Regions from separate parts of the Paenibacillus sp. p3-SID867 genome, predicted to be linked through region 1. Evidence: riboswitches for the same ligand, from Rfam matches in the RefSeq annotation. Region 1 holds a riboswitch; each other region holds the start of a gene.

Region 1 (6,105 bases):
GATATCGCATCAGGTGTATTGTATCTCGCTTTGTCACCAGGCCAACAAAATTATGTGATGTGGTTCAGGCCCGAGGTTGTTCAAATTGTGGATTGGGCCGGCGATCCGGCCAAAGCCGTTATCCAAGAGGAGGATAAGGTCCGTTTATCACCGCGTAAATCATTCGAAAAATGGAGACAGGTGGTTGAGGGGACCTCATATTCTTGGAAGTCACAGGAGTTAAGCGTTCTCCCGCAATTGAAGTCGATTGTCCGCAAGCAGACGGATGATCAATTAAGGCAAGCAAAAGAACAGGCCATACAGAATGCGAGAATTTTCAGAGAGAACGAAGAACGGTATCTGCAGCTTATGGGCCTGTCGCCTGTCGCTTTCTTGTCACTGACAACGGCAGGTACCATTATGTATTGCAATCCGCAGGCCGAATCGCTGTTCGGTGCAAAGAAACCCGAAGAGCTGCTGCAGCTTGAGATATACAGGTTGGCTAGAGAAGATTCGCGAGATGATCTGAGAGAGCAGATCAAACGGATGGAGCAGAATCAAGCCCAGTTAGTATCCGGCAGCGGCAGGTTTGTTACGCTGGAGGGCAACGGGATCGAGCTTGAATTTATGCTGGCTGCTATTCATCAAGGGCGTAAATCCTCCATTATGGTGATTCTGAGAGAAGGCACGGCGGAAGACGGCCCGGATCGGGTATACTCCGACGTGCTGGATCAGCTTCAAAATTATGTGACAACAGACCCGCTGACCGAACTGCCCAATCCGCTGACTTTTGAAAAAGAACTGTCGATGGACTGGGAGGAATGTGTTCAGAATAAGCTGCCTTTAGCCTTAATGATGGTCGATATTGACGACTTCCGCGTATATAATACTCTTCATGGTTTATATGGCGGTGATTTATGTTTGCAATGGATAGCCGATGCCTTGAAAATTATTGGCGAACACTATGGAGCGTCTATATCACGCTACGGTGGCGGCACCTTTATCCTGAAGCTGAAAAACGAAAGTCCCGAACGTACCTATGAATTGGCCGAGAAGATACGCCTGGGCGTGCTTGCACTCAGCATTCCCAAGGATCGCTCGGCAGAGGATGGGTTTATGACCGTTAGCGTGGGGGCGGCATGCCTTACACCAGCATCCATGTTAAAGTTCACGGATTTGATTGCGGAGACGGAAAAAGCGATGCATATGGCCAAGAGCAAAGGGAAGAACAGAGTCACGCTGCATGGATGTGATGCGGATTAAACGGTAGATTCGAGTTTGTGTTACCCTCGCTAGTACTAGAATGAAAAAACGATAGTTGACAGCAAAGAAAGCCTGACGCTCTCAATAAGGGAGCCAGCAGGCTTTTTTTGCTGAGAATGATAGAATGGACACTAAGGGTAGATTTAAGATTGGGTATTTGGGGGTGCAGCATGACACAAAATATGCCGGCAAAGGAAGCTCGGGGCAGAAGAAAGCGTACCGTGATTTATGTGTTGGGGGGATTCATTGGAATCCTGTTAATTTATACGCTATATGTGGGCATCACCATTTGGAATTATGCGCAAAGAACAGCCAATATTCCGTCTGATGCAGCCATCGTGCTGGGGGCTGCTGTATGGGAAGGGAAGCCATCCCCTGTTTTTCAGGGACGCATTGATCATGCGCTATGGCTGTATAACCGGCAGTACGTAGACAAGCTGATATTTACAGGCGGACGCAGTTCGGAGGATGAACTTGCCGAATCGGAAGTTGCCAGGCAGTATGCCATCGAGCACGGTGTTCCAGAGAGTGACATCCTTGTCGAGTCGGCTTCGACGATCACGGAGCAGAATCTGCACTTTGCCAATAAGGTAGGAGATTCAGCAGGGCTGTCCTCTTACCTCATTGTAAGTGACCCGCTGCATATGAAGCGGGCGATGATGATGGCGGAAGACATGGGATTGGAAGCCAATCCTTCGCCCACAGCCCGGAGTGCGTATCAGAGCCTGAGAAGCAAAGTTCCTTTTTTAATCAGAGAAGTCTTTTATTACATCGGCTATCAACTGGCTTCACCATTCCGATAATATGTATGCGTTATAAAGCCGGTAAATGGATCGTAAAGGTTGTCCCATAATCGGGTATGCTCTCTACGTTCATCGTACCGCCATGATTATGAATAATGTTCTTGGTAATCATCAGTCCCAGTCCCGTCCCGGTGTCTTTGGTCGTAACAAAGGGCTGTCCCAGGGATTGGATTTGCTCCTGCGTCATGCCAATCCCTTCGTCCTGCACGATGATTTGAACCTCTTGAGCGTTGTGCAAAATGTCCAGGGTAATGGTACCGCCTTGATTCATCGCTTCCATGGCATTTTTCAGCAGATTGATGAACACTTGCTTGAGCTGGTTTACTTCACCCTGGACGAAGACCGGTGCCATCGGATAATGAGGGATGATCTCGATATTTTTGAGGGCTGCTTGAACCTTCATAAGCGTAATGATCTGTTCCATAATGGCAAACACGTCGATGGGTCCGCTGACATGGACACTCTGCGGTTTCGAGAGCACCAGGAGTTCATTGACAATGAGCTCGATGCGTTTGAGCTCCGATTCAATGATTTCAAAATAGAGCTCGTTGCTGCGTTCCGCAGATCGCAGCAATTTTACGAATCCGTTAATCGAAGTTAAAGGATTTCGAATTTCATGGGCAATGCCGGCGGCCAACTGGCCGGCGGTGGTCAGCTTCTCGGATTGCATCACGCGATCTTCTTCCATCTGCTGCTCTGTGATGTCTTTAAAGATTCCGACCGCCGCTTTTTCGCCTTCATAATTTATGGTCAACGTGAATCCCGTGACCATTTTCTCCTGCCCGTCCAGACAGCGTATCAGATAATCGACGCTTCCGATCTCTCCGCTCTCGGCATATTTTGCCCTGCGTTTCATCAGTTTGTTATGGTACGATGCGTCGACTACCACGTCGGTTGAAATCCCGAGGACGTCGCGGGGATGCGCAGCATTAACAAGTCTGAGCGCGGCAGAATTAACATAGTGGACAATACCCTTTTTTGTGATGAGTACGGAGAGGGGAAGCCCATCCAGCAGCTGCAGAAACGAATTTTCCTTCTCGTTGAGTTTCTGTTCTTTCCGCTCCAGCTGTTTCATGAGCTGTCTCAACAAGGTTCGATCTTCAAACTGTACCAAGTAGCCACGGAAACTCTGCGCCAGCTCCTCCTTAACGCTGATACGTAAACTGAGGTGTACTTCACGATCGGATGGATGGTGGTAAACATATTCAAACTGGGTTATGGATTGCTGTTGATCTTGAGTGGCTCTTGTGTTCCAAACCACTTGATTCAATAAGGCGCGGATGCTGCTATCTTCTTGTGACGCCCCGGCAGTTAACTCCTGCTGTGAATATCCCAATAGATCACTTAGTGCCGAATTGACCTTAAGAATCGAACCATCAAGCGATATCAATGCCATTCCGATTACGGCTTGTTCAAAGGCAAAATCATGATTGGGGTTGGAATAGGGCAGCACAGCAAGTCTCCTTTCAAATATCTGACAGGAATGAATTTATCCATATTATATGTTGGACCCTATCATTCATCAATCCTTTAAAGCGATAGATCTTTAACGAAATTTCTCGTTTTGGCGATAAATCCATCCCAAGAAGTGGCTTTCGCAATCGCTGAAGGATGCTATCGATATGCTGAAGTCTAAATCCTAATGTCGCCTTACGGTGATATTGCAATTAACGGGAAGATTAAGTATGATTTAAATAACAATGTATAGGTTTATGTGTAACTGGCGTAGCATGGGGGACCATGAGGGAGCACATAGATGACGACGGCCGTACGCCTGGGCAGAGGTAAGGGAAGCTTATTTCCCTTACCTCTTTATTATTTTCTGCTTTTTTATAAGTCTCTGAAACTACGAAAAGGGGATAAAACAACGATGTTAAAAACGAAGAAAATACTGCTGCTAGGTTCGGGAGAACTCGGAAAAGAAGTCGTGATTGAGGCCCAGAGACTGGGTGTTGAAACCGTAGCGGTCGATCGTTATGCCGACGCTCCTGCCATGCATGTTGCCGATCACAGCCATGTCCTCGATATGCTGGATGGGGAGAAATTACGCGCAATCATCGAGCTGGAGAAGCCGGACCTGATCGTACCCGAAATCGAGGCGCTCGCTACTTCGGAGCTGGTTAGACTGGAGGAAGAGGGGTACCGGGTTATTCCTACTGCCAGAGCTGCGAAGCTTACGATGGATCGTGAAGGGATTCGCCGGTTGGCTTCCGAGGAGTTGGGACTGCCTACTGCAGGCTATCGATTTGCCGATACTTATGAGGAATTTAAACAGGCTGTCCTGGATATGGGCTTTCCGTGCGTGATTAAACCGCTGATGAGTTCCTCAGGCAAAGGCCAGAGTGTATGCCGCTGCGAAGGGGATATCGAGTCCTGCTGGAACATCGCGATGGAAGGCGGCCGCGTGCAGAACGGCAGAGTGATCATTGAGGAATTCATTACGTTCCAGTCAGAGATCACGCTTTTGACCGTTCGCTCCGTCAATGGAACAAGCTTCTGTGCGCCAATCGGTCATATTCAGGAGAGCGGGGACTATATCGAATCCTGGCAGCCGCACAACATGTCCGATGAGCAAATGGAGGAAGCTAAATATATTGCAAGGACGATTACCGACGAGCTTGGCGGATATGGTTTGTTTGGTGTTGAATTGTTCCTTGCTGCGGATAAAGTGTATTTTAGCGAGGTGTCTCCGCGACCGCATGATACCGGCTTGGTTACGCTGGTGACGCAAAATTTATCTGAATTCGCGCTTCACGTCCGTGCCATTCTTGGTTTTCCGATCCCGGAGATCGAATTAATAACGCCTGGAGCCAGCCGTCCGCTGAAAGCGGCGCGAGAGCTGGAGAACTACACAATTACCGGTGCCGAGCAAGCACTGGCTGTTCCGAATACGCAGCTGCGCATTTTTGGGAAACCGGTGACCAAGGTTGGAAGACGGGTCGCAGTTGCGTTGTCAACCGCCGGCACAGTAGAGGAAGCGCGTTCGCGTGCGAAGCAGGCTTTGGATGAGCTTGCTATTGAGGAAGCCTAATCATTACCGATTCTTAGGGTGGTGCATCCATAATCTTCTGAAAAAAAGGTCAACCGATTAACTGGTTGATCTTTTTCATTGAAATGATTTCGCGGATCAAAATCCGGTATGAACTGTTCTGACCATAGTGACTTAGTTTTGTTAGTGGTTTTGATGATAAATATGCAGAAATTTATGTTCTTTCATGATAAGATACACAAGAATACAAACGACCCTCACCCATTATAATGTTTTCAAGGTGCTGCTCTATAGGCACAGTTTATAGCGTTATATTATCTAATAAATATATAGAGGAACGTTTATGACGGCATAGGAGAATCTACATGAGAGACATGACGCAAGGAAGTCCGATCAAGCTGATCATCATGTTTACGATCCCGCTTTTGATCGGAAATATTTTTCAACAATTTTATAATATGGCGGATACCCTGATTGTGGGGCGCACCATTGGTGTGAACGCACTTGCGGCCGTTGGCTCGACGGGCAGTATTTTGTTTTTTGTCATTGGCTTTGCCCAAGGCTTGACCGCAGGTTTATCCATCATAACGGCCCAGCGTTTTGGCGCGAAGGATATCGCGGGCGTTCGCAAAAGCGTGGGAACGAGTATATGGATTAGCCTTGTATTCACGGTTTTTCTGACCATTGTGAGTGTCATATTCACGAGGCCTGTCCTCGTCATGATGAACACGCCGGCAGAAATCCTGGATGATGCTTATTCGTACTTAATCGTCATTAATTGGGGTGTTGGGGCAGCCGTCCTGTTCAACTTGCTGGCGAACTTGCTCAGAGCGCTTGGGGACAGCCGGACACCGCTTCTATTCTTGGTGGTCGCAAGCATTCTGAATATCGTACTCGATCTGTTATTTATTCTCGTATTCAAGATGGGAGTAGCCGGAGCAGGGCTTGCCACGGTGGTATCGCAGCTATTCTCCTGCCTGCTCTGCTTGTTATACATTCATAAAAAGGTTCCGCTTCTGCAGTTCAAGAATGCTGATTGGTCCATCGATTGGACATTTATACACCGGCATA
Region 2 (6,105 bases), on a different contig from region 1:
CAGCGGCTGCCCGCGTTTCCCGGGATTGAACGCCTGCATCAGCTGAACCAGCTTCCGAATCGGCCGTGTGAAATTTCGGGAAAGGAACAACGTGAAGAACAGGGACAGCAGTATGGCGGCGGCTCCAACCACGGCCATCGTCCACGCGAGGCGGACACTCCCGCTGGTGATTTCCTTCCAGGGCGTAAGCTCCACCAGCATCCAGCTGCCGGGGGACGTCCGTGACCACACGGTGAGCATGTCCTTCTCCGGGAGCGAGCCGGCGGCGGCCAGCAGCTGATGCGCATGGCCGGCGTCCCCGCTGACCCGCTCCAGGATGGCGTTGATTTCCCCGGGGGGCGGAGCAATCCGGGTGTGCATGATCATCCGGCCGCCGGAGTCGAGCAGCAGTCGACTGGCCGAGGAGTTGTCTTCCGTCAGAATTTCCTGCAAAAATTTAACCCGAACATTGATGATCAAAATTCCCCGGTTTACGCCGTCCAGCGTGGTGATTTTCCGGACGAAGCTGATCACCTGCTGCTTTCCCTGCGGCGAACCGACCTCGCGCTGGCCGATCCAGAGAAAATCGGATTTGTCGACGGCCGGATACCAGCTCTCCCCGCTGGCCGAGGCGAGCGGGAGGTATTGAATGTTGGCGTTGGGATCAACCTGAAGCGGATCTTTCATATAAATCTGAAAGGAAAACATGGAGCGCGAGCTGTTCAGCATCGGCGCCAAATAATCCCGGTTCAGCTCGTCGCTGGCTTTCTTGCGTGCATAATAATCTCCTTTCATCGTTATATAGTTGACCAGAGGGGAGTTGATGGACACGGCCAGCGAGGTTTGCTCCACAGCGCTCATCTGGTCGGTAAGCTGCTTGTTAAGCTGCTGCAGCACCGCCTGCTGGTACATGGAGGCGCTGTCCGCCTGCTCATCTGCCGAAAATCGATAGCTGACAATCATCATAATCGTGATGAGAACCGCGATAAAACCGGCAAAGCTGAAGAAAAAAACGTAATCGATGCGGAACGTGCGAAACGGATTCATGCGTTTTTCCCTCCCCTTGGAAGCCATGAGGACTCTGCATTCACGCTGCTGCCTCAATGTCCATGTTGGTTGGCGGAAGCCGGATGCTTGAACCTCTCCGTCTTGACCGCTGCCTGAAGAAGAGCTGGAAGAACACGGCACAGTATCCGTTTACCGCTCTGAAACTTAACCTTTCAGCCCGGTTGTGGCGATCCCTTCCACGAAATGCTTTTGCGCCAGAAAGAAAATGATCACCGGCGGGAGCACGGAGAGCAGGGATACGGCAAGCAGCTGCCCCCACGGAACGGCCGACTGGGAGTCGATGAACATCCTGAGCGCGAGCGGGACAGTATACTTGTCCACGGTATTCAGATAAATCAGCGGCCCAAAGTATTCGTCCCAGCCCCAAATAAACGAGAAGATCGTAACGGTGATGAGTGCCGGCAGGGTCAGCGGCATGATGATGCGCAGATAAATGCCGAACCAGGAGCAGCCGTCGATTTTCGCTGACTCATCGAGCTCCCGCGGAATGCCGCGGATGAATTGGACAATCAGGAAAATAAAGAAGGCTCCGCCCATGGCTGACGGGACGATCAGCGGCAGATAGGTATTGATCCAGTCGAAGGAATGGAACATCGTATACTGCGGGATGAGCGTGACCTGTCCCGGAAGCATCAGGGTCATGAGCAGGATGGAAAACCATAACCCCTTCAGCGGGAAGGTCAGCCTGGCGAAGCCGAAAGCCACCAGGCTGGCTGAAATGACATGAATGATTGTGGTCGCCACGTTGAGCTTGAGGCTGTTCATAAAGAAGCGTGTAAATGTATACTTGGGCAGTGCCATCCAGCCTTCCGTATAATTTTGCCACAACCATACTTTAGGGAACAGGGTGGGTAGACTGATTTCCGGTGTTGATTTGAAGGAGGCTCCGATCCACCAAAGCACGGGATAAAACATCACGAAACAGAATGCAATCATCACCATATGGACCAGCCAGTTTTGTTTATTATGTGAACCTGTCATTTGCGGCCCTCCGTTTCGGTTTCGTAGAAGACCCAGTATTTGGACGCGACAAAATTAAGCGCCGTGGCGATGCCGATAATAACGAGCAATATCCAGGCCAGGGCCGAGGCGTAGCCCATCTGCAGGGAACCAAAGGCTTTATTGTACAGGAACAGGGCAAACATCTCGGTTGAATTGACCGGTCCTCCATTCGTGACAACAAAAGCCGAAGTGAACATCTGGAATGCGTTGATGATGCCCATGATCAGATTAAACAGGATGACCGGGGACAACATGGGCAGGGTAATCCGGATGAACTTGCGGAGCGGCGAGGCCCCGTCCACGGAGGCGGCCTCATACAGCTCACTTGGGATTTGCTTGAGACCGGCAAGGAAAATAATCATCGATGAACCGAACTGCCAGGCCGTCAGCAGCACCAGGGTGCCGAGGGCGGTGGAGGGGGTGCCGATCCAGTTTTTGGGGGCGATCCCGACCCAAATCACGAGCTGATTAATGAAGCCGTTCAAACCGAAAATATTGCGCCATAGCACGGCCACCGCCAAGCTCCCGCCGATCAGAGAGGGCAGGTAAATGATGGTCCGGTAAAAGGATATGCCCCGGATGTTCCGGTTCAGCAGCAGGGCTACAGCCAGCGCCACCAGCAGTTTCAGCGGCACGGAAGCGATCACGTACAGAAATGTCACCTTCAGCGAATTGAAGAAGAGCCGGTCGTGAGCGATATCCTGGTAGTTCTCAAGTCCGATCCAGCGGGCCGGCTCCAGCAGCGAATACTCGGTGAAGGATAAATAGAAGGACTGGATAATGGGCCACAGCTGTAAAATAAGAAAGCCCAGCAGCCAGGGAGCGATGAACAGGTAGCCGGCTAACGGAGCATTCCAGCGCCCTTTGAGTGTTTTGGCAACCGCTTTCATATTCTTGTCCAGCTTGGCCTTGCCCACCGGCTGTGCCGTTTGTGCATTCATGATTAATCACCTCTCGCCTATTGATAGCTTCCATTGTATCCTGATGAAAATCAGGCCTGTAGGCGAAAGATGCACAAATTCTTTCATTATTGAATGATTAAGGAGTGAGTTCAGGAGAAAGTGAATACATGCCCGATAACAAGGTTGCCTAAGGTCAATCCATCTTGGCATCCCATTAAAGCAAACGGGCAGTTTAGTGGAATATATTATCCATTTATGGGTGATGAATTCCATGCTAAACTATTCTTTTGAATGTTTTACGCTACCAGGACAATTAAATGTTTCAGAAAGGAAGTCCCCTTTGCCCAAGCACATAAAGATCTACGTACTAATACTTATTATTTTCATATTAATAAACGCTGCGATGTACAAACATTTGGAAAACCAATCATCTGTAAAATACAATGATCTCTATTCACTGTATCAGCAGAAGAACGACTCGGCATTTGTCTATTTAGTAAAGCACGCTTCTGAAATGAATCCGTTTGCTGACACTTTAATGGCAATTAGTGAGTCGAAGGAAAATGAAGATCCTGCTAAGATTCGGCAATTGATCGATAAGGCGAAGATCCAAGCGGAAGAAATCGATGAGCAACTGTTAACAATCATTGAATTTAGCGATACCTTCAGAAACAATGCTGTTCCTCAGCTTTCAGTTAATAATACGGCAATGACAACGAATATGCAGCAGGATATGTTTTATCTTGCAACTCAGGCAAGGACATGGCCACCGTTATACCATATAAGCTATTTGTATTGGAAGTCTAATCCTAAAACAATAGACGCCAAGACTAGAGAAACCTTGCGCTCATTGGCGACTGAGCTCCGCGCGTTAAACGAAACGATTACGTCGATTAAGGATGACGCACATCACATGTTTTTCCAAGATCAAATAGAGTCACATAAAGCGGAGATACTACGGCAGTTGAAACCACACCTTGAAAGAATGAAAAAGATCCAAGAGGATTTTACAGGACATAATTCTCTCCAAGAGGACTAAGGATCGTCAACGGTTATGTTTTGATTACTGGCAGGCATGGTTTTCCCAACTAACGGGAGAAGTAGGTCAATTTACAAGGAGCAGTTTGCTGCGGCAGGTGCTCCTTCTTTACTTTAATCCATATATTTACAATGTGAACAAAGATCATGTATATTAAGTATTAAATATCTGGTATGTGTGACTGGCGTAAAAGTGGATTGAACCACGAGGAAGCACATATTTTATATGCCGTACGCCTGGGCAAAGTGTTTGATCTTTTGATCAAGCGCTTTATTTATTTTTCAAGGAATGAAAGGACTGGTAGCGGCGATGAAAATAGCGTTTGTGTTATTCGATGGAATGACAAGCATGGACTTAGCTGGATTTTATGAAGCAGTGACCTGGCTAGCGATCCTGAAAGCGAAGGAAAACGTATCATGGACGTTTTGTGCAGACAGGCCGGAGATCACGGATGACCGGGGGCTTAAAATGAAGTCCGATGCGGTGTTGCCTAATTTAGGTGAATTTGATTTAGTGTTTTTCCCTGGGGGCTTATCAACCAGAACGCTTCGATTTGATGAGGATTTCATGAGCTGGGTTCGGACAGCGGAGCTTGTACCGTATGCGATTTCTATTTGTACTGGGGCTTTGCTAATGGGCGCAGCTGGTTTCCTGAATGGGAAAAGGGCTACTACCAACTCATCAGCATATGATTTACTGGCTCCTTATTGTGCGGAAGTGATTTCTGCTCGTGTTGTGCGTGATGGTAATACGGTAACTGGTGCGGGGGTTACGGCTTCCATCGACTTGGGGCTATACTTGGTCGAAATGTTGACGACCAAGGAGACAGTTCTTCAAGTTCAGCAGAAGATGGAGTATCCATATTATAAAGCAGGTAACTTAAGAGACGTGTATATGCACTATTCTTCAAAAGGAGGATAAGATGATTGTTCGTGTTCTTCAAGCGCATGTCAGCCGGCTGTGCACTTGTTAAAAATCTATAAGAGGAGTACAAATAGTCTTTTCAAGATTATGTAACATAAAATCAAATAGTTTTTTGAATTTGTTAACTCCCTTCATTGCTTTCAAATCACATATGTTTAATGACCACGTCCATGCTATGGAAGTCGTGATGCTTTAGACTTGTTTTTCTTCCGCTCTTTAAAAAAGTGTTGGTAAACTCCGCTCATTCTTCTATGATGAAATTACTTCAAATCGACGATGAGATAAGGAATTATTCGCTTTAGGGGGATGCCTATGGGAAGAAAAGCGTGGTTTTACCGTCAGCTTTTATCGTATATGCCGGTCTTCTTTATCGTGATTTCATTTGTGTTTTTTGTCTTTTTCCAGATGCTCGGGGAACAGTCTCGGCAAGGTGCGATTCAGGCCAATGAGACGATGATTCATCAGGCGATGCGTTCGGTGGACAACTCGCTGAAGGCCATCGATCAGATGCTCGTGCAGGAATTGTTGTTCAACCCCGATATGTCGGGATTTTTCAATCATGAGGATCAGGACAACGTCTATTTGAACATGCAGGCGGTGAAGGCCATGAAGCAGTTCAAGGTGTCCAATCCGCTTGTGGATTCCATGGTGCTCGTGCGGACCCAGGATGAGTTCGTGTTGAGTACTTCGTCCTCGTTCAACTTGCAGGATTATGCGGATTATGACTTTCTCAAGCCTTATTTGGGCCAGGTCAATAGTGAAGCAAAGTGGAGTGCGATGCGGAATTTCCGGGAGTTCAGCTTCAACAGTATGCAGCATGTGGTGACCCTGGTGCGAGATGCACCCTTCGTTACCCATGGGAAAGGCGTTATTGCCGTTAATATCAAGGTGGACGCCATACAAAACATGATTCAGGGCATGGTAAATCCCGATGTTAGTTTCATTCATATGAAGGATACGCAGGGGCAGTCCATGCTCCCCGGTACCTCCATGGCAGAGAGTGGGGAGCTTGTCTCCAAGGCGATTTCGCCTTATACCGGGTGGGTATATGAGGGAGGTCTTACCCAAGGCAGAGTGGTCGGTATCGTCAGCCAGCTGTACAATATCTGGTTTATCGTTGGCTTGCTCATGTGCGTTGCCGGGGTCGTCTGGATCGTAGTGGTTACGCGCCGAAACTATAAGCCGATTGAA
Region 3 (6,105 bases), on a different contig from region 1:
CTTTCTCCGCGTCTTTGCCGGTGATGTCCAGATTACGGGTATCCACCAGCATCAGGTGGTTATCGGTTCCGCCGGAAACAATGTTCAGGCCTTCCTCGATCAGGGTATCGGCCAGCACTTTCGCATTCTTCACGACATTCTCTGCATACGTCTTGAAAGACGGATCCAAGGCTTCGCCAAGCGCAACGGCTTTGGAAGCAATCACATGCATGAGCGGGCCGCCTTGGGAGCCGGGGAATACCGCTTTATCAATCGCTTGCGCCCAAGCTTTTTTGCACAGAATCATACCGCCGCGAGGCCCGCGAAGCGTCTTATGCGTCGTTGTCGTTACAAAATGGGCATGCGGAACCGGATTCGGATGAAGACCTGCTGCAACGAGTCCTGCAATATGAGCCATGTCGACCATGAACAACGCGCCTACGTCATTGGCGATGGCAGCAAGCTTTTCAAAATCAATAATGCGAGGATAGGCACTTGCACCCGCCACGATCAGACGAGGGCGATGCTTGAATGCCGCTTTGCGGACTTCGTCGTAATCGATAAGGAACGTGTCTTCTTGCACGCCGTAGGCAACGAAATTGTACAGAAGACCAGAAGCGTTAACCGGGCTTCCGTGAGTCAAATGGCCGCCATGGGCCAGGTTCATGCCGAGCACGGTATCTCCGGGCTTCAGGGCTGCCAAATATACCGCCATGTTCGCTTGGGCACCGGAGTGCGGCTGAACGTTGGCATGCTCGGCTCCGAACAATTCTTTGGCGCGGTCACGGGCGATATCTTCCACGATATCCACACGCTCACAGCCACCGTAATAGCGTTTGCCAGGGTAGCCTTCCGCATATTTATTCGTCAGCACCGTCCCCATTGCTTCCATAACCGCTTCGCTGACAATATTCTCAGAGGCAATCAGCTCAATGTTGCTACGTTGACGCTTCAGCTCCAAATCCATCGCTTCCAATACAGCCGGGTCACTCTTCCGCAAATGTTCCATCATGTTCATATCCTCCCATAATCCATCGTTATTTTTTCTTGCAAATTTAAAAACTACAAGTAGTCATCATTGAAAAAGCGAGTTCTCATTCGAATCAATCGCACAGCGTGGAATCATCACTCTGCTCGAGTCGGTACACCGCACGTTCTCCGCCGATCAGCTTGGGCCGGGTATAAGCCGCAGTTACGCGCGCCTCCCCGATATAACGCTCGGTTGGCCGGAACGGAACCGCCACTCTCCGCAAATGCATGCCGATCAGCGTCTCGCCGATATCGACACCCGCATGGGCTTCAATCGATTCCGCAAGGCAGGGCTCCTTCATGCTGCGGTAAGCTGCGGAAGCCATCGACCCGCCCGCACCCGGAATGGGAACTGCCGCCACTTCCGTCAAGCCCAGTCGCTCGAGCAGCTCGCGTTCCATGACAAGCGCACGGTTCAGATGCTCACAGCATTGATAGGCCACCGCAAAACCGAATTCCGTTTGAGCCTCGGCAATGCCCTGAAGGAGTTGCTGCGCCGTTTCAAGAGCGCCGCCCGTACCGATTCGGCGCCCAACTACTTCACTGGTGCTGGCTCCGATGACCAGCACTTTACCCGGGCCTAAAACGGCCACTTTGGCCAGTTCGCGGACAATACGCGCTGTCTGTTCGTTCAAGGAAACCTTGGAGATATCCGTCATGTCACAGTCCTCCCGATGATTTTTTCACAGAAGATGCTTCAATCCCATATCACGATAGCCGCAGCTGCATTACGCGTTCACTTATCGCGATTCATTCTTCAGGTAACGCTCCTCGATGGCCTTGATCTTGTTCACGCGGCCGACATGGCGCTCGCCATGACTGAAATCCGTCGTCAGCCATGCGCTGACGATTTCGGCAGCAAGTCCGGGACCGACGACACGCTCACCCAGCGCAATCACGTTGCTGTCGTTATGCTCGCGCGTCGCTTTAGCTGAGAACACATCATGTGTCAGCGCGCAGCGAATGCCAGGCACCTTGTTGGCCGCTATGCTCATGCCGATCCCCGTACCGCAGATCAGAATGCCGCGGTCCGCTTCACCCGAGACGACCTTCTCGCACACCGGAAGGGCATAATCGGGATAATCCACGGAATCGGAACAGCCGCAGCCCAGATCCTCCACCTCGTGGCCAAGACCCCGAATGACTTCCATGATCTCCTCTTTCAGACGAATGCCGGCATGATCCGTACCCAATGCAATTTTCATCTATGAAAAACCCCCTCGTATGTTCGCTTTTGCGTTTTAGCTTGTTTCATTATAACCCAAATCGGGCGCAAAAGACGAAAAAAGAGCAGTCGGCGCACGTATTGTGCTCCAAATGCTCTTTGCCCAGGCGACCGGCCGTATATTCCGATGCTCCATCGTGGTTTCATCCACTTCGTCGCCAGTTACACCGGATCATTTGTTTTTCAACTTCATCTTAAAGCAATACCATGCGAAAGGCAAGTGGCTTTTCAGCCCAATGCAAGGCTTCATATCTCTAAAAGCTAGGCTTAGTTATGCCGATCCGCTTCCAGCTTGTCCAAAAGACGGAACAACGCCGTCCGTATCTCTGCGGCCGTCGCTTCATATTCCTCCCGCGAGCCTCCGAAAGGGTCGGAGATATCGAAGCTCGGGATGCGCTGACGCAGCTCGATCAGACGCTCCCGGTCACGGTCGCTGACATCGTGGCCCAGAGATCTGGCCAGCTCAAGCGCTGCATACAGACTATCCTGCTCCCGCAGATCGTCCAGCACCCGGCGGTCATCCTCAACGAACTCTTTCAGCGTGTGCATCTTGTCTGCGGCGTGCGGAAACTGCCTTATAGCATACTGCTTATGCGACTGGGTCAGCGTCAGAATCAGGTCCGCCCATTCTACAAGGTTCGCGGTCAACGGCTTGGACACCAAGCGTTCCTGGATATCCTGGTCTCGCAGGATGGATTCCGCATGATGGGACACCGGCATTCCATCCACGGCCGAGACACCGGCGGACTTCGTTTCCAGCGGAATGCCCCGTTGTTTGGCAAGCTTGCGCAGCATGCCTTCCGCCATTGGACTGCGGCAGGTATTTCCCGTGCAGACAAACAATATATTTTTCACGGTCCGTTCCTCCCGTTCGTAGGTTCTTTGGGGTTATTGTAACAAATATTGCGTCAAAAAATAAACATGGTGCCAAAGATAACCAAAATCAGTCCGCCCAGCATTTCACCGTACTCCCCCAGCTTATTGCTTACCTGACGGCCAAGCAGCAAACCGAGAATGGACAGCAAACCGCCCACGACCCCGAAGGAAATTACGATTAACAGCACATCATCCACAAACATTCCGAGGGAAACGCCTACCGAGAAGGAGTCGATGCTGACGCTAAGCGAAAACAGCAGCATGCCTAAAAATGCGGTAGGATGTATTCGCTGTCCCTCTCCGCCCCGCAGGGCGTTATACATCATATGCCCGCCCAGTAAAAGCAGCAGCCCGCCGGCAGCAAGCCCTGTGACGTGGCCCAGTAACATGCCAACATAGCGGCCGGCAAATAAGCCCAGCAGCGGCATCAGCATGTGAAACAACGCGATCATGAAGCTGATGCCCAGCATATGGCCTAAGCGCATACCGCCTCTCATTCCAACTCCGATTCCAAGCGAAAATGCGTCTAGCCCGAGTGCAACCGCCATCAGCAGAATCGCCGCAAGCTGTCCCGATTGGACAGACGCCTCCAGCATGCCCATTCCCCCAAGTCCCATGGTCTTGTACACCATATGCGGACAAGGGGTAAATGATGCCAACAGCGTTCATGCGGCTGCTTTAATTCACGTCGATGATGTGGTGTCCCGCGGCCTTGAGCAGCCGGTTCATGACGGCTGCTCCGAGGCCCTGCTCCGGGCACGCTTCGGCCAGGATGAAGGTTGCGCCTTCATCATCGAACCGGCGCAGGCCGGCGTACAGCCGGCGGGCCGCTTCCTCCGGCGCGGCCAGGCTGCCGAGCGAGACGGCAACGTCCGCGCGGTAGTGACCGATGTGCTCGTCAAACGACAGCACGCCGGTCACCTCCCCGCGTCGGGCAGCCGCCTCAAGCTCGGCCGCGATGCGTGCCGACACCGCGTCGGCACGCGGGCCCTGCACCACGCACATCGCACCCTTCGGTGCGTAGTGCGTGTACTTCATGCCCGGCGAGCGCGGCGCCGGGCTCTCCGCCTCCCCGGCGGCGCGATGCAGCGCCGGGTCCATGCGCACGCTTGCCGCAACCGCGGCAAGCTGCTCGGCCGTGACGCCGCCCGGGCGGAGCACCGTGACGGCGCCGTCTTCGCCGACTTGCACCACCGTCGACTCGACGCCCACCCCGGCAGGGCCGCCGTCGAGGACGCCGTCGATCGCCCCGGCCAAATCCTCCAGGACATGGCTGGCCAGCGTCGGGCTTGGCCGACCGGAACGGTTCGCGCTCGGCGCAGCCAGCGGACGCCCGGCGGCGCTGATCAAGGCCAGCGCCACGTTGTGATTCGGCATCCGCACGGCAACGGTATCGAGCCCTGCCGTCACACGAGGGGATACGGCACCCGGTTTAACGGGCAGCACCAGCGATAGCGGCCCAGGCCAGAACCTTGCCATCAGCGCCCTTTCTGTCTCATTCACATGACGGACCAAACCGTCAAGCTGAGTTAGCTCTGAAATATGCACGATCAATGGATTGTCCGACGGCCGGCCCTTCGCGGCAAAGACACGCTCGACCGCTTCCGTATTACCGGCGTCTGCGCCAAGCCCGTAGACTGTTTCCGTCGGAAAGGCCACGGTTCCGCCCCGCTCGAGCATCTGCCCCGCTTCCTGCAGCGCCTGCTTCGCCTCCTTCTCCAAACTCAAGCTCTCCCTGGAAAGCGAGTTCGATACATGCCACACCTGGGTTGAATTTGCAGCAGCCTCGCGGAAGCCGTTATCCCGCAGCTGGCTAGGTTCCATGCCATTCCCGTTCTGTTCCATTCCTATCCCAAACTTTCTGTATATGAATTATATAAACTCCAACGCATGTGTTGCCTATGCCCCAAAATAAAAAGCGCTTTTCGTTCTTCAGTCCCGTGCCGGTTCCCATTCAAACCAGTCGCGCCAAAGAGAAAGCACTCTTCTAGAGGTTGTTCAAAAAGTCCGCTTTTGATAAGAAAACCAATCGAGGTCAATTCAGAGCTGAGCGACCGCGATTCGGAAGTAGGTTTTCTTGCGATATAGAATTCCATCAACTCCGTTGATAACTTATAAATCCTATATCTAACACGAAGCGAATCAGGAAGCAGCTCGGTATCGAATCTTGAATTCAGCCGGGCCTAAGTGGATGCTTACGAAGTCATGTTTCCTGCGGAAACATCTTAGGTGCTCACGTACCCAAAACAGCAGATGCTTTCGAAGGCGTTTTCTGAAAACGTGTAGCTCCGCTCCTCACTCCCTAGCTTCATCCAACTGAAGCGTTTTGGAAAAACGCACATCGGAAGCATAAGCTTCGGTGCTGAAAATCCGACTTTTTGAACTCGCACTTCTACTTCAAAGTTTATCATACCCGATCAGGATTGAAAATCAACTCGTTTATAATCCTAGAACAAGCTTACCACCCAGTTCCAAATGCCAAGGAACATATCCCACAAGAAGAAGCGGACCTCCGGTTCACTGTCGCCTGCATTCTTCGGTGTTTCCTCTTGGGAAGCCTCGTCGCCGGCCTCTGCTGAAACCGTTTGGATACCTGTGTCAACAGGCTGCGCCGCCGCATCCCCGCTGCCACCATCGATGAAACAAAGCGGCGGGAACAAGACGCACCACCAGTTCTGCCCTTGACCTTCACCTAACGTAATCCGCAGCGCATCGTAATCGCCGGCCGGATACACCGTCCCCCCGTATAACTTCGTCGGAAACGGCACAACGCCAAGCTCTACGGTGTAACTGTACGTAATCCCTCTTTTCTTCAACTCTTCACCCACCAATTGGCGGATTTCCGGAAGATGCTGCCGGGTTAATTCTTTGGCGTCTTCCAGGCTTTGCGGGTTCTCCAGCTGCAGGACCCAGAGCTGCATTTGCTCAACGACCGAATCACGAATCTCTCTTTTGACCAGTTGATCGGACGGGCTATCGGAATTCGCCAATATGCG
Region 4 (6,105 bases), on a different contig from region 1:
ACGTTCAACTTTAGCTCTTTAATAACGGTTTGAATAGAACTCACATGGTACCTCCTTCGCCTGACAGATTCCATTAGTTTAATAATTAAATTAATTACCCTAAGCTACCCGAATATTCTTTTTTGCATTAACCTACCCGTTAGCTTAACAAGACAGCTGATCGCTCTGACCAGCTGCCTTCTCTGCTTTATTCAACTATCGTTTCCTGTTAGCTTAACAAATCCAAGTTTATTAATCATTGTATAACCTAGACAATAAGTTATATGCTGGATTTACTTCCCGCGTTTCATACGGAACAAAACACTTTTCTTTCATCGCATCGAGCGTACGAGATTTTTGTTGCGGACAGGTTATGTATTGGTCTATATTAGATTCATTTAATTGAATATACTTGGCTTTTTTAATTTCTTTTGGTTGAATATTTATTTCTCCACTAACATACTCAGCTTTCTTCAGCCCAAATATTCATCTCCGCACCAATCTCAACCGAATGAATGTTTAACTTCTTTAGTTTGGGTTCGATATGTTGCCTCATGTATCCTTCTAAATCCGCTAGAAAAGATTGGCTTTGCACATTGCCGACAATCTGAAAACCTTTTTGGCCCTGGATCCAAACCAATGATGCAGTTGGTTCCGTTAAATCATCAACATAAACTCTGCCCGGGTTATTCCCATTAACGATCGCCCTGACTTCAACGTTTGACACTGATCGGTGATATGCCGTATTTTATAAAAATCCTGTTTATTAAGTTCTAATATCATTTTTGTTCTCCTAAGTATGAAGATATTCTTCCGCATCTGATTCTTGTAAGTACCGGATGACCAAACGATTCTTGAATCCCTTCTTTCAAAAGAATAAAAAAATCGACCCAGCTTGAGATAACCTTATCTTAAGCTGGGTCATTTGCCTCTCTGAGCATTCTTCGAAGATTATAAAACTCACAAATGAATCCTGTCTAATAAATATAGTCAGCTGCCTCTTTTATTTTTCCGCTTGTTCGTATTGCGATTTTAATATCTGATCATTCACGAATGCTTTTAAGAAAAAGAGTTCATCTTCAGAGGGTTTTCGGTTGTGCTCCCTTTCAAAAGCCTCTACCGCCTTCTCCATAGATGCGGATGTCACTGCATTGCTCGTTGAGATGAGCTCTTTCCAATACAGATCCATCTCCGCCGTGTCACAAATGGATTCATGCCCCAGCAGGAAGTGAGTGGCGTCATATTTCCGAATATCCTCGATCATAGGCAATAACAGAGATTGCTTAAAATGATACAAAGAATTTTTCGTTGTGCCATATGCACTATCCCCCAGAAAAAGGACCTTTTCATCCGGAATATATACGATGGTTGAGTCTTCCGTATGCGTGCTTCGAATGGTTTCAAGAACACAAACTTTATATCCTAAGTCGATATGAAGGGATTCCTCAAAAATGATATCCGGCGAAGTTAACTGGAATGTGTCTCTATCCGGTATTTCACTCCTGATGATCTCCACACATAGTGAATCGATCTTTTTGGCATCTGCATATTCTTTGAGAGAACGATCGTCAAACGAAAACCCGCGCCATTCCTGAATGATTTCATTCGTTCGGGTATTAACTATAATTGTTGCTTCAAATTCGTTCATCCCTAGAAAATGATCCCAATGCGCATGCGTAATGACCAAATATTTTATCGGAGGTACGTTTAATTTCCCGATTTCACGCAAGAAGTCCCGTGCGTGCTGAACCGAATTTCCGCCATCGATAACCAGGCTGTATTTGTCTCCGCAAACGAGTCCTAGCGTCGGTCTTTCCTTATTGTTTTGGTTCGTTAGGTAATAGATTGATTCTCTTATTTTATTTAGCATGTCAAATTCTCCTCTAAATTTTATTTGCAACGGCTAAGAGAAAATCTGCATGCTAATTTGGGGCTCGAGTTCGCATATCGATTTTCTCATTTTATTTTGTTACCAATGGAATCGCCTCCCGTGTATTTAACTATCATTTATTTCTTCATGCGCTCGCCGATACCTCAGAGTAATATTTACATTTTATAACATCATCTTCATCATGGAAAGGTACGGTTTGGTTTAAATGGTTTTTTCGAATGGAAATGGTTTATGCTTTTGCGATGATCTCCCTCTCATACAAGTGCGCGCTCCAGGAGCCCGCGTCAAAGCGACCCTGCAACACGAATCCTAGATTTACGTAGTATGAATTTAGTCTTGGGTTGTCGGCCATACAGTCGAGACGAAGCCGGCTTTTTCCATTGGCCCGAACATAACTTTCCGCGTAGCGAATGAGTTCACGGCCAATTCCTTCTCCCTTCCGTTTGTGTGAGACGCATAACCGATGAACATACCCCGCGTCCTCGTGAAATTGCTCTCCCCATATTTCCTCGTATACCCAGTGGACGGAGAGACACCCGACAAGTTCATTCCTTAGAACAGCGACGAACACTTCATTATCACGGACAAATGCATCGACAATCTCGCGTTCGAAGCTTTCTACACGCCATTGCCAGAAGCCATGAACCGAATGAATCCATTGCGCTGCGTCGATAAAAAGGGAGCGAATACCGTCCACATCTTCATATGTTGCCCTAAGGATAGCCAGCGATTCGGAAGGCTCTCGTCTCCAGTCATGCTCCAGCCTCGACGCAGTATCGATCGCCCGTTCCTCCCCGTGAAGCTTTGCGATAAGATGTAGCGCTGCATCTATGCCTGCCGTAACACCAGCCGATGTAATGATTCGGCCATTGTCCACGTATCGGACGTTCTCTATCAGCGTCGCGCTCGCCGGCGCGGCCTCAATAAGTAAATCCATCGCCCGTATATTGGTGGTCACACGTAGTCCTTCGAGAAGTCCGGCCTTGGCGAGCAGCAATGCCCCCGTACATACGGACAGAGTAAATGAAGCACACTGGGAGGTTTCTTTGATCCAATCGGTTAACTTCTCATTATGCATCTCCTTGCGTGCTCCCCAGCCTCCCGGAACGATCAGGATGTCTGGCGTCGGACACTCTGAAGCAGCGAATTCCGGAAGAATCGTCAAGCCGCTAATTGTCCTAATCGGCGTTTTTGATTCCAGAGCGACCGTATAGACCAGAAAGTCCTGTCCCCAGTTACTCGCCACCGCGAACGCGTCGAATGGTCCCGTTACGTCCAATGCATCCACTTGCTCATACACCAGCACCGCTACTTTTTTCACTGCTCCCATCCCAGCACTCTCCTCGAAAAATAGAAAAGCATTTGGTTAAAAATCAACCAAATGCTTTGCCCAGGCGAACGGCTTATTTGACGGATGCGCTCCCCCGTAGTAATCTACGTTCTCGCCAGTTACGCATCCCATATGTTTACTATTTATTATAAGACTGGCGAACGATTGAGATCAACAACATTTTTCAAAATATTCGAACTTAGATAGACTAATCAGAATTCTTGTGGCCTGTTCTAAGCACAGTAATGAACAATCCCACCCGTTGCTTCAACAAACCAAAAAAGGTTCCGCAAATGCAGCTCCTACGCTATCGTTTCCCGTTAGAGAAAGACAGAAAGGATAATTGAAAGCATAAGCAAGCACAGGCTCCCTTTTGTGTTTGCTTATGCTTATTTATTGGTATTTTTCGAATTCATTTTTCAACCAGAGCCTATTGTTCTGAGCAATGTATTGCTCTGATTGGATTAACAACTCCACGAGCTCAGACTTTGTAAGCTTCATATTTCGCCTTCAGTATTGTCCGCTAACTTAATAATCTGAATTTCCTAACTCATAACATAACTACACAATCAGGCTCATGGGCTGGATGGGCTATTTCCGGATAGCTTCTGCCAAGAACCACTGTGAGAGATTCGACCAGTGGATTCGCAGGCGCCTGCGAATGTGCTTGTGGAAACAATGGAAACGGGTACGCACCCGCCTCCGGGAGCTCCGGGCACTGGGTGTGCCCGAATGGGCAGCGTCCAAGATGGCCAACTCCCGTAGAGGTGCTTAGGAAATGTCCCGCAACACGAACAACGCCCTTCCGAACTCCTATTAGGAAGCGAAAGGGCTGATAAATTTACTTACTCGTTATCTGGAGCTTTGTTAACCTTTTGGAACCGCCGTATGCGGACCCGCATGTACGGTGGTGTGAGAAGACGGGGGTTAGTCGCCCCCTCCTACTCGATTTGCCTTTATAATTATTCAACTATCGGATTCGATCTCTATGACACCATTGATACTTAACAGCAAGATTATCAAGCATCATTCTGACAATACTAGGTCGAGCCAGGATTTTGCCTCATGGTACAGAACTGGATTGTTTTCTGGCGTGTAGTAAGCCAACACTGCCACCGCCTGCGATACGACCCATCCGCGGGCTCTTGCCCATGTAGCGTCATCCGTAGGTAGATAATTGCGGAACGCGTCACGTGCTGCCGGCGAGTGTAACTTCCATGCGACCATGACATCGCATGCAGGATCGCCAACGCCCATTGTATCCCAATCAATCACACCGGTGATTCGTTTATTTCGCACAAGCCAGTTACGCATGTCAAGGTCGCCGTGATGCCAAACTGGTGGGCCGCTCCACGGAGGCGCGGCAAGTGCCGATTCCCACACATCAGACACCGCAGCAACATCGCCATCGAACTGTGCCAAACAGTATCGGAACCCCTCATCCCTTTGAGCCAAAGGAATGCCGCGTCCCTGTGGCCCACCCGATGAATCGATTTGTTGCAGCGCTGCAACGAACTCCGAAAGATCACGAGCTGCCTGAATCGCGTCAATCTCCTCTATCGGCACCGTCTCGCCCTCAACCCATGTGTGTATATACCAAAACCACGGATATTCGCTATTCGGGTGCCCTAGAGCGACTGGTACAGGAGCTTCCAGCGGAACCAATGGAGCAAGCTTAGGCAGCCAAGTAAACTCGGGACTTTCTGGTGTCGTAGGCCCTTCCCGCCGCGAGAGCCGAACTAAATATTCGTTGCCTAGCCGAAAGATGGCGTTCACTGTGCCAGCCGGCTCGATCCGTCGCAGGGATAGATCCGCCCAATGGGGAAACTGTGCAACAAGCAGACGACGAACGAGCGCTTCATCAAGTTCCTTTTCGTCGACGTGCATTTTCTCAACCATGATTCGCTACCTCCTCGGTGTTACCATCACATATTTAACAGGGTATCAAAGAAATAATGGAATAGACAGATAATACCTAATTATAGTTAAAGTATACCGCTAATCAGCGGTATCATTGGCACGTAAACCAGCTAGTTCTACTACTTCAATCAACGTTATAGAACATTATCATATCGCCTCTAATCTCTTTATGCCATTAAAGTCTGCGGCTTTTCTGACGCAACGCCCAGGAAGCGATGCCAAGCGCAGCATAGACAAGCGGAAGAATGATATGGAATCCGTAATCGCCGTAATCATTAGCAAACGCATGAGATAAAGCCTCACCCATCATGAGAAAAAAGATACCGCTATAATCAAGGGGCACTGTTATGTCTTTAAACAGCTCCGCCATGTACATTGGTGCAGGGTCTTTATCGGCATTAGCGGCAGCGTTGTTGGAAGTTGATTCATTCTGGAAAATCGGTATGATGTGCGGAGCAGCAAATCTACCGGTAACGATCATTGTCATTTTTGCTATACGTGAACGAATAATGAGTAGTCAAGGGCGTGTCATTAATGCAACCTATATTCGATAACCAGGTTGGGTTGGTACTACCGAAAGTTCATTATTAGATCAGGTTGCTGCTGGCAAGCTGCTTCTTGGTACATCGAATCTTGGGTTCGTCGGATAGCCGACATTCAGATAAACCACTTGTGGGATATAATTTCGCTCAGCTAAACTGCCCGTCGGATTTGATTAAATTGGATGGAAATATAGTTAGACACTTATCTAATCGGTAATCGGCTCATGTTCTTGTCCATTACGGCAATCGGTACAAGTTCTTGTCCTTGGCTCGGGACAAGAACTTGTACCGATAAAATAAAAAAGCTGCTGAATTAGCGACTTTCAATCGGACCATGTTCTTGTCCCTCGACATATTCCCATGGACGTGGCCTTTGATGTTTACTCATAGAATTCCCTTTTTCCCATTTAAGGGCTTGCTGTCTATTACACATGTTAGTTTTT

The links. A riboswitch is a leader RNA that binds a small molecule or an ion and turns the genes downstream of it on or off. The one in region 1 is predicted to bind ZMP and ZTP.
Region 2: linked by a shared signal. The riboswitch ahead of M4D81_RS11270 (DJ-1/PfpI family protein) and the one ahead of purT (phosphoribosylglycinamide formyltransferase 2) in region 1 are both predicted to bind ZMP and ZTP.
Region 3: linked by a shared signal. The riboswitch ahead of rpiB (ribose 5-phosphate isomerase B) and the one ahead of purT (phosphoribosylglycinamide formyltransferase 2) in region 1 are both predicted to bind ZMP and ZTP.
Region 4: linked by a shared signal. The riboswitch ahead of M4D81_RS32525 (GNAT family N-acetyltransferase) and the one ahead of purT (phosphoribosylglycinamide formyltransferase 2) in region 1 are both predicted to bind ZMP and ZTP.

What each region holds. Positions count from the first base shown of each region.
Region 1 covers NZ_JAMBDM010000003.1:535,703-541,807, forward strand. The annotation lists gene M4D81_RS08695 (diguanylate cyclase domain-containing protein) at 1-1,242, shown strand, start outside; gene M4D81_RS08700 (YdcF family protein) at 1,413-2,045, shown strand; gene M4D81_RS08705 (PAS domain-containing sensor histidine kinase) at 2,056-3,498, opposite strand; ZMP/ZTP riboswitch at 3,752-3,832, shown strand; gene purT (phosphoribosylglycinamide formyltransferase 2) at 3,916-5,076, shown strand; gene M4D81_RS08715 (MATE family efflux transporter) at 5,400-6,105, shown strand, end outside.
Region 2 covers NZ_JAMBDM010000004.1:466,362-472,466, reverse strand. The annotation lists gene M4D81_RS11290 (cache domain-containing sensor histidine kinase) at 1-1,026, opposite strand, end outside; gene M4D81_RS11285 (carbohydrate ABC transporter permease) at 1,192-2,028, opposite strand; gene M4D81_RS11280 (carbohydrate ABC transporter permease) at 2,025-2,990, opposite strand; gene M4D81_RS11275 (hypothetical protein) at 3,223-3,990, shown strand; ZMP/ZTP riboswitch at 4,158-4,239, shown strand; gene M4D81_RS11270 (DJ-1/PfpI family protein) at 4,300-4,911, shown strand; gene M4D81_RS11265 (helix-turn-helix domain-containing protein) at 5,227-6,105, shown strand, end outside.
Region 3 covers NZ_JAMBDM010000016.1:13,550-19,654, forward strand. The annotation lists gene M4D81_RS26440 (serine hydroxymethyltransferase) at 1-991, opposite strand, end outside; gene M4D81_RS26445 (TIGR01440 family protein) at 1,083-1,667, opposite strand; gene rpiB (ribose 5-phosphate isomerase B) at 1,749-2,213, opposite strand; ZMP/ZTP riboswitch at 2,328-2,409, opposite strand; gene M4D81_RS26455 (low molecular weight protein arginine phosphatase) at 2,501-3,088, opposite strand; gene M4D81_RS26460 (manganese efflux pump MntP) at 3,142-3,705, opposite strand; gene M4D81_RS26465 (L-threonylcarbamoyladenylate synthase) at 3,788-4,954, opposite strand; gene spoIIR (stage II sporulation protein R) at 5,557-6,105, opposite strand, start outside.
Region 4 covers NZ_JAMBDM010000031.1:16,920-23,024, reverse strand. The annotation lists gene M4D81_RS32545 (phosphotransferase family protein) at 1-44, opposite strand, end outside; partial or broken gene M4D81_RS32540 (DNA mismatch repair protein MutT) at 232-450, opposite strand; gene M4D81_RS32535 (hypothetical protein) at 443-706, opposite strand; gene M4D81_RS32530 (MBL fold metallo-hydrolase) at 983-1,849, opposite strand; gene M4D81_RS32525 (GNAT family N-acetyltransferase) at 2,100-3,200, opposite strand; ZMP/ZTP riboswitch at 3,252-3,333, opposite strand; partial or broken gene M4D81_RS32520 (group II intron maturase-specific domain-containing protein) at 3,775-4,020, shown strand; gene M4D81_RS32515 (aminoglycoside phosphotransferase family protein) at 4,227-5,099, opposite strand; partial or broken gene M4D81_RS32510 (DoxX family protein) at 5,296-5,451, opposite strand; gene M4D81_RS32505 (hypothetical protein) at 5,976-6,105, opposite strand, start outside.